Regions from separate parts of the Phyllobacterium sp. K27 genome, predicted to be linked through region 2. Evidence: predicted binding sites of a transcription regulator. Region 2 holds the regulator's gene; each other region holds the start of a gene.
The links. Region 2 encodes LexA, which represses DNA repair genes until DNA is damaged. Its sites were predicted from a motif close to TGTTCNNNNTGTGTTCNG; they were not measured.
Positions count from the first base shown of each region.

Region 1: the regulator LexA is predicted to act here: its motif matches at 1,015-1,032, upstream of ACYJL1_RS11300 (ImuA family protein).
Region 3: the regulator LexA is predicted to act here: its motif matches at 1,084-1,101, upstream of dnaE (DNA polymerase III subunit alpha).
Region 4: the regulator LexA is predicted to act here: its motif matches at 1,113-1,130, upstream of ACYJL1_RS08130 (ATP-dependent helicase).

Region 1 is NZ_CM139240.1:2,317,338-2,319,540, forward strand. It holds gene ACYJL1_RS11290 (cytochrome c biogenesis CcdA family protein) at 1-316, opposite strand, end outside; tRNA gene ACYJL1_RS11295 (tRNA-Lys) at 563-638, shown strand; gene ACYJL1_RS11300 (ImuA family protein) at 1,048-1,527, shown strand; gene ACYJL1_RS11305 (Y-family DNA polymerase) at 1,848-2,203, shown strand, end outside.
Region 2 is NZ_CM139240.1:2,216,477-2,218,679, reverse strand. It holds gene ACYJL1_RS10805 (substrate-binding domain-containing protein) at 1-502, shown strand, start outside; gene lexA (transcriptional repressor LexA) at 654-1,370, shown strand; gene ACYJL1_RS10795 (ComEC/Rec2 family competence protein) at 1,417-2,203, opposite strand, start outside.
Region 3 is NZ_CM139240.1:2,412,237-2,414,439, forward strand. It holds gene dnaE (DNA polymerase III subunit alpha) at 1-809, opposite strand, end outside; gene ACYJL1_RS11750 (ABC transporter ATP-binding protein) at 1,180-1,860, opposite strand; partial or broken gene ACYJL1_RS11755 (lipoprotein-releasing ABC transporter permease subunit) at 1,862-2,203, opposite strand, start outside.
Region 4 is NZ_CM139240.1:1,681,240-1,683,442, forward strand. It holds gene ACYJL1_RS08130 (ATP-dependent helicase) at 1-1,068, opposite strand, end outside; gene ACYJL1_RS08135 (glucose/quinate/shikimate family membrane-bound PQQ-dependent dehydrogenase) at 1,326-2,203, shown strand, end outside.

The sequences.
Region 1 (2,203 bases), 100 kb from region 2:
CCATAACAATAATGACGATTCCCGCGAGGATAGCTATTTCCTGCTGCCACATACGCAGGAACCCGCCGATCGTTGATGCGCCTGCCCCAAGCAGTACAAAAACTGTGGTAAATCCCAAAACAAAACTAAAGGATGACAGCAGGAGTGCTCGCCTGACCGGTGAGATTTTGGCGATGGATGCATCGGCTCGGAAATCTTCAACTGTCACCCCGGCCATGTAGCACAGGTAGGGTGGTACGAGAGGCAGTACACAAGGTGAAAGAAATGAGAGTGCACCAGCACCGGCTGCAGTCAGATAGGAAACATCAAGCGCCATATGCGCTCCTTCTCGGTCATTCGCGTTTGCGCCGGAATAAGCCGAATCTCTTCGGATTTCCAATCACCTTTTCGCCATTCCTGCGATCAATTTCGGGATCGCAAGATGGTTCGATCGCTGAAATTTGTAGAAAGCTGCAAAAACAACGCTTTTTATCACAGAAACTATGCACAATAGCTGTTGACCGATTGCCATCTCGCACCTATGTTCCGCCGCACTTCCCGAGGCCAATTACGGCTTTCAAGGGAGCGCGTAGCTCAGCTGGTAGAGCAACTGACTTTTAATCAGTAGGTCCAGGGTTCGAACCCCTGCGCGCTCACCATTGTTTCTGAGCAATTTCATTGAAGCATTGTTGAAGTCGTGTTTGCAGCTCACAAACTGCCCTGCCCTCTTGAGCGATAATTATCCATGCGCGGGAGTTAAAGAGTACCCCGTCTGTGGTCATATGCGCCTCGAGCAAGTTGCGCAGCCGTTGCAACATTGGTTCGGGTGCTTCATCCGTTCGGGCATGTCCTTTGTAAGATAAAGCTCCACGAGAGCGTCAAGCGCGCTATCGACATTGGCCTCATAGAAGTCGGGTTCTCGTACGGCGATGAAATCGACCGATACAAAATCTGCTGCGTTCAAAAGCTCTTTTGTGGTTAAAAACCAAATCAGAAATCAGAGCCGCTTGACACTGCATTTCTTAAACTTGATAATAGAACATATCATGAACAAACAAGGGTTATGCAGTGGCAATCGTCGATCTAACGGCGTTAAGACGCAATATTGCGGCTTTGAGCAGGCAAGGCGCACAAGGTACGCCTGTCTCGGCCTTTGATCTTGGTTGCCGGGATGTAGACAGCATATTTCGAGGTGGCCTTCAGCGGGGCGCACTTCATGAAGTTTTTGCAGAGGAAAGTGGGGATGCCGGGGCCGCTACAGGCTTTGTAATTGCTCTCGCCTTGCGTGCATCATCTGATCAGAATCCTATTCTTTGGATTGAAGAAGATTTTACAGGCAATGAACAGGGCTTTCCTTATGCTCCCGGCTTGCATTATTTCGGTCTTGATCCTGATCGAGTGATTTTCGTGCGGGGCTCATCGCCTCATAATGTCTTAAAAAGCTGCTTCAGACAGTCTCGCCATTCGCGGCATGGGTGCAGTCATTATCGTGCCATGGAGCAATCCCAAATGTCTGGATCTGACTGCCTCCCGGAAATTACTGCTTAACGCGCAACAGGCTGATGTGCCCGCCTTTCTACTGAGGTTAGGTGCCACTCCTGGTGAAAATTCTGCTGTCACGCGATGGCTAGTCCGCGCCGCACCCTCACAATCACCGGGTGCAAACGCGCCCGGAAACCCTGTTTTTCAAGTCCAACTTATTCGCAACAGACAGGGAAAAACAGGCCAATGGCTATTACAATGGGAGATTGAAAATCATGTTTTCCAACGGATCGAGCCGATTTTTGGCCCTGTGGTTTCCACATCTTCCTACGGATCGTCTCAAACGCGAAAATCCGCAGCGCGATCGTTCTGATCAGTATCTCGTTATTGTTGACAAGATTGCAAATGTTTTACGGCTGGTAGCTGTTGATCAGAGATCTGCAAAAGCGGGTTTATACAAAAGCATGACTTTGGCTGATGCATGTGCACAGTTTGAAAAGCTGGATATCGCTTTTGCCTCACCTCGTCAGGATTCTGCATTCTTGGAGCGTCTGGCGGATTGGTGTGATCGATATACGCCACTGGTAGCTTTTGACGATCCGGATGGCCTTGTCCTCGATATTACAGGCTGCGTTCATCTTTTTGGAGATGAGCACACTATGCTCAAGGATATTCATACTCGCCTTAACCAGCAAGGCGTGGCCGTCAAATCAGCCATCGCCAATAATCCGGCCTCTGCCCG
Region 2 (2,203 bases):
CGATTTGGGACATCGGCACATCGCCATGATTGATGGCTTGAAGGGCTTCACATTTTCCGAGCATCGAGAACTGGGGTATCGGCAAGCTTTAAATGAACGCGGTGTCGAAGTGGACCCACGCTTTATCGTTCACGACTATTTCTCTGATGAAATTGGCTTTCGTGAAACGCAGCGCTTGCTTTCATGTACACCGCAACCAACAGCTATTATTGCAGGATCGATGATGACGGCTTTGGGCGTCTCGCGCGCCGTCCGCAACAAGGGATATCAGTTGGGCAAGCAGGTATCTCTCATCACCCACGATGACGTCTTCCCCTATCTCAATGCGAGCAACATGGTTCCATCCATGACGACCACACGGTCGTCAATGCGTTCCGCCGCAACAAGGATCGCTGAAATGCTGGTGCGCGTGCTCGATGGCGAACCGGTGGACAATATTCATGAGCTATGGCCTGTCGAGCTCACCGTACGCCAATCCAGTGGCCCTCCAATACGCGGCTAAGCATATTGCTCTCCGTTATTTATCTGATTTTCAGTGTGCGGCGCCTTAAGTAACTGGTTTATACCAGATATTAATCCTTGTGGAACACAACTGGAACATATAGTGTTTGTTCTGGTTTTGTTTTTCCGATTCCACGTTTAAGGATCGCCCTATGCTCACGCGCAAACAACATGAACTTCTGCTCTTCATTCATGAACGGTTGAAGGAAACGGGCATTCCCCCTTCATTTGATGAGATGAAGGATGCATTGGACCTCGCATCCAAATCGGGCATTCACCGTCTGATTACCGCGCTGGAGGAGCGAGGATTTATTCGCCGGCTAGCAAATAGGGCACGAGCGCTGGAAGTCCTTCGCCTGCCGGATTCAATTGCGCCGGGCTTGAACGCACAACGCAAATTTTCGCCAAGCGTTATCGAAGGCAGTTTGGGACGCAATATCGCCCCGCCTCGCCCGCAAGCAAGCACTGCGGACATTGTGGCTGCCAATATGATCAGCATCCCGGTGATGGGACGCATTGCAGCAGGTGTGCCCATCGCCGCAATCCAGAACCAGACCCATATGCTCAACCTTCCGCCAGATATGATCGGTAGTGGCGAGCATTATGCGCTTGAGGTCAAAGGCGACTCCATGATCGAAGCGGGTATTTTCGATGGTGATACTGTTGTCATCAAGCGCGGCGATACGGCAAGCCCCGGTGAAATCGTCGTGGCCCTTGTGGATGATGAAGAGGCCACGTTGAAGCGTTTTCGCCGCAAAGGTGCATCCATCGCTCTTGAAGCAGCAAACCCTGCCTATGAGACCCGAATCTTTGGGCCGGATCGGGTTCAGGTCCAAGGCAAGCTGGTTGGCCTGATACGCCGGTACTAGAAAACGCCAAAAGAACTAAAAAGCCGAGATGATAAGAGGCGCCTGATTACTTTTGTTCACCTGAACGTGGCTCTCTTTTGCTCGCTCGCCGCTCTTCCAGATTTCGTGCGGCACGAGAGTAGATGCGGTGACTATTCCATGGCCGGTTCGGTGTGCCGACTGCATGTTTAATCTCGGATGAAGCCAGGCGTTGCAAAAGTTCTTGTTTTGCCAGGGCCGCTCCAGTCAGTGCAGGATCGGCTTCAAATGAGCCAGGTTGCGAATCTTTGAATCTGATTTCCGTAGCACCCTTGAGCGCCAACATCTGCGCTGTAAGCACCAATGTTTCGGCGTTTGGACAAGTCGCAACCTTCGTGGCAAACGCCAAAATGACGACATGCCCTTCACGGCATGCATCCGCTGCTCTTGTTGCATCATCTGTATAAGCGATAACCAACCCTTTCGGCTCGCGGGCAGTGCAAAGTTTGTCGTTGCACTCAAATTGAGGCCCGCTTGCAAGATCACCCTTCATTGCAGGCTTGATAATTTGCGGCGTTTTATATCCCTGCTGCCAATTATTCAGACTGAACGTACCACCGGCGTGCCTGTTGATTGCTAACTGATCGTCTTCTGTTCTTATAGCGACCAGTTTCCCGTCCTCTGAAATCATGATTGCGGGCTCCGATACCCGACTTGTCAAAACAACGGCCATGACCACAAACGGCAAAGCGAACAGACGCAACCATGTCGAAAGGAATAGAAGAATCAGGAGCGCTATTGCCATGAGAACAAGCGAAATTTCGGGTATCAGTCCGAGATTTCCGCTTGGTGAATGCAAAGCCACAGCTTTTGCT
Region 3 (2,203 bases), 200 kb from region 2:
AGCTGCACCATCTCGTCTTCGCTCTTGAGATAGTGATCCGGACTGAGGCGACGTCTGTCATCAATAGACAGCAGTGACCCCGATGCAATTGCCAGCAAGGCATCATGCGCTTCGTAATCAGCACTCTTGGAAAAGAACACGTCATTGGTTGCAACGAGCGGCAGTGCCAGCTCGTAAGCAAGATCGACCTGCGCCGCTTCTATCGACTTGTCATAACCGCGATGGCGCTGCAACTCGACATAAAGCCGGTCGCCGAACAGCGATTTGAGTACTAGAAGCCGTTGGCGCGCACGGTCGATCCGGTCATCTTTGATTGCCGCGGCAATGGCACCGTCCGGTCCGCCAGACAAGACGATTATGCCATCCGTCTTTCCAGCCAACCATGAGGAGGCAATATGGACCGGATCACCAGCCGGCGTCTCTAGATAGGCACGGCTAACCAGCCGCACGAGATTGGCATAGCCCTCCTCTGTTGCAGCCAACAGGACCAACGGCGCAAGTCCAAGTGCTTCACGCCGGTTTACGTTGCGGCTTTCTTCGGTCTGATCATGAAACGCAATATCCATCTGACAGCCTATGATGGGCTGCAGACCCGCTTTCGAAGCCTTCTGTGCAAATTCGAGAGCGCCGAAAAGATTGTTCGTATCGGTAATCGCAATGGCCGGTGCTTGGCTGGCCACTGCAAGGTCGATCACTTTTGGGACCTGTAAAGCCCCTTCCAGCAAAGAATATGCGGAATGAACTCTCAGATGGACAAAGCACAACGGGCGCTTGCCTGCATTGCTTATACTGACGTGCCCATCTGCCACTTTTTATCTCCGATTACTGAACGGAGAACCGATTCCACCGCGCATTCATAGTCCGATATGCGCGATGAAGTGTCTACTCAAATTGAACGCCCCTGCTGTGTGAACAGTGGATATATTGTGCGCGCTCAATCATCCCCGAGGGGACTCTTTCAGATTACGCTCACCCACATTGCGAGAGTAGCAATGAAAAGACTGACCGTTACAAATGACATAACATCCTGGAAAAGTTCGCTCATCGGTAAAACCCTTCTTCGTTTGCTCTATGTCTATGTTTTGTTCTATTTTTGTTCTAATGTCAAGCATTCCCATAGCGTGATGAACGCTATGGTTTTCAAATTGCTAATGGGAAATGATGAGGACGGATCGCCAATCAGAGATTGGTGATCTTGCCGTCTTTCAGCGTAACACGTCGATCCATGCGACGGGCAAGCTCATGATTATGCGTTGCAATCATGGCTGACAGGCCGGACTGGCGCACGAGTGCCTCCAGCGCCTCGAACACATAAGATGACGTAACCGGATCAAGATTGCCCGTGGGCTCGTCAGCAAGCAGAACAAGCGGCGCATTGGCAACGGCACGAGCAATTGCCACGCGTTGCTGCTCGCCACCGGAAAGTTCACTCGGACGGTGAGATGCCCTCGCCCCAACTTTCATGTAATCGAGCAATTGCTGGGCACGCTCCGATGCTACAGCGGGCTTCATGCCGCGAATCATTTGCGGCATCATCACGTTTTCCAGAGCAGAAAATTCGGGCAGGAGATGATGGAACTGATACACAAACCCTACGTCGTTGCGACGTATCGCCGTCCGCTCTTCATCCGACAATGCGCCGCAGGAGCGTCCATCAAGTATCACATCGCCACTATCCGGTCGCTCAAGCAAGCCGGCAGTATGCAGCAATGTCGATTTGCCAGCGCCTGAAGGCGCAACAAGCGCAACCATCTCACCCTTGCCCAACGAAAAATTCGCATCATCAAGAATGATGAGTTCCCGGCCGATTTCGTCATAGCGGCGGCCGACATTCGTCAGCTGCAGAATAGGCCCAGCCATATTATTCGTACCTCAGAGCTTCAACGGGATCGAGTTTGGCTGCGCGCCAAGCGGGAAAAAGCGTTGCCAGAAAGGATAGGACAAGCGCCATGAGAATGACGGTAAAAGTCTCGTTGAAGTCCATCTTGGCCGGAAGAGTGCTCAGGAAATAGAGTTCAGGATTGAACAATGTCGTTCCGGAAAGCCAGGAGAAAAACGCCCTGATCCGCTCGACATTCAAACACACGATAACACCGAGCACCACGCCCGCAATTGTCCCGGTAACGCCAATGGCCGCACCCGTCATCAGGAAGATGCGCAGAATTGAATTTCGCGTTGCGCCCATGGTTCGAAGGATGGCGAT
Region 4 (2,203 bases), 540 kb from region 2:
ATGCACATTGACCTTGGCATCTTCCGGGTTTGGCGCATCGGTAAAAAGCGTTTTGCCAAGCCGTCCCTCATTGTGGGAAATGAGATGCGATGCGGTGCCAAGAATATGCGCAGTGGAACGGTAGTTGCGCTCCAACCGGATAACGACTGCACCGGGGAAATCTTTCTCGAAGCGCAGAATGTTGTCCACTTCCGCGCCGCGCCAGCCATAGATCGACTGGTCGTCGTCGCCAACGCAGCAGACATTCTTCGAACCCTGTGCAATCAGGCGCAGCCACATATATTGCGCGGTATTGGTATCCTGATACTCGTCAACAAGAATATAGCGAAACTTGGCGTGATATTCCTTGAGAATATCGGGATAGGCGCGGAACATGCGGATAGGGTGGCACAGCAAATCGCCGAAATCACAGGCGTTCAATGTCTTGAGGCGGTTCTGATAGGCGGTATAAAGTTCGCGGCCCTTGCCATTGGCAAATGACCGGGCATCGCCTTCGGCAATTTCCGAAGGCCCAAGCCCTTTGTTTTTCCAGCCATCAATCATCAGCGCAAATTGCTTGGCGGGCCAGCGCTTGTCGTCCAGACCCTCCGCCTGAATGATCTGTTTGATCAGTCTTATGACGTCATCCGTGTCCAGAATGGTGAAGTCGGAACGCAGGCCCACGAGTTCGGCATGACGGCGCAGCAGTTTGACGCCGATGGAGTGGAATGTACCCAGCCATGGCATGCCCTCGACAGCGCCGCCGACCAGAACGCCAATGCGCTCTTTCATCTCGCGTGCTGCTTTATTCGTAAATGTCACGGCAAGTATCTGGCTTGGCCAGGCTTTGCCCAGCGAAAGGATATGCGCAATACGCGAAGTCAGCACCCGTGTTTTGCCCGTGCCTGCACCAGCCAGAACGAGTACAGGTCCCTCGGTCGTTTCAACCGCCAGTCGCTGTTCAGGGTTAAGGCCGTTGAGATAAGGTGGTGCGCTACGCGCCTGCATGGCGCGCGCAGCTATGCCCGAAGGCTGGCGTGGCGCTTCAGGTTCGTCAAAAAACGGAATATCGTCAGGTAATCCAGACATTTGAACCCAATGTAGTGATTCGGCACCGAAAAACCAGAAAAATGCGATACAAAAAGAGAACAATTGCAATTAGCCCCGACTTTCGGTTGAGGCGTGAGGTTGAAATATCAAGTCAGGATATTGCGTCTCCCACTTTATGGGCCTACCCATTTTGATTAGTGACTCGTTACCTTCAAGGTTTTGACAGTCGGCGGCAACATTCGTTGCCCGTGTCAGGATCATCCGGTTATGATTGAGCTTGGAAAGGGACTTTCCCCATGGCAATCACTCTCACCGCACTCGTTTTCCTTTTCATTGGCGCAGCGCTTGGCATCGGCGGTATATGGCTCGCTGTCCTGGGAGGCAGTTGGTATTACATCATTGCCGCTCTTGCGTTCCTCGTAGTTGCCTTTCTGCTCTTCCGCAGGCGGTCGTCCGCATTGCTGTTTTATGCACTGTTGGTCATAGGAACGCTCGGTTGGGCCATCTGGGAAATCGGCTTCGACTGGTGGCAGCTTGCACCGCGGGGCGGTGTCATCATGATCCTTGGCCTTTGGTTGCTTGCTCCGTGGATCAGGCGAGGCTTGAATTCATCTGCAGGTAGTGCCGGTTCTTCATCCGGCGGCCCGGCCTTGGCATTGTCCGTTGCTGTTGTCGCTGCGCTGGTGGTTGCAGGCTATTCAATGAGTCAGGATCCATTGCAAATTACGGGCGAACTGAGCAAGGAAATTGTCTCGGATACTGTCGATTTGGGTGGCAATATGCCTGAAGGTGACTGGCACCAGTATGGGCGTACACCCTATGGTCAGCGCTATTCGCCGCTTAAGCAGATCACCACGCAAAATGTCGACAAGTTGCAAGTCGCCTGGACCTATCAGACGGGCGACGTCAAGCTGCCGGAAGATGTCGGCGAGACCACCTATCAAGTAACGCCGCTGAAGGTTCGCGATACGCTGTTCATCTGTACACCGCATAATTGGGCCATCGCGCTCGATGCTGCAACAGGTAAGGAAAAGTGGAAGTTTGATTCCAATTCCGGCATGAATCCCGATCGTCAGCACCAGACCTGCCGTGGTGTGTCATATTATGCCGACCCTGCGGCAACGCCCGGACAGCCGTGTGCGGAACGCGTCTATCTGCCAACGTCCGATGCGCG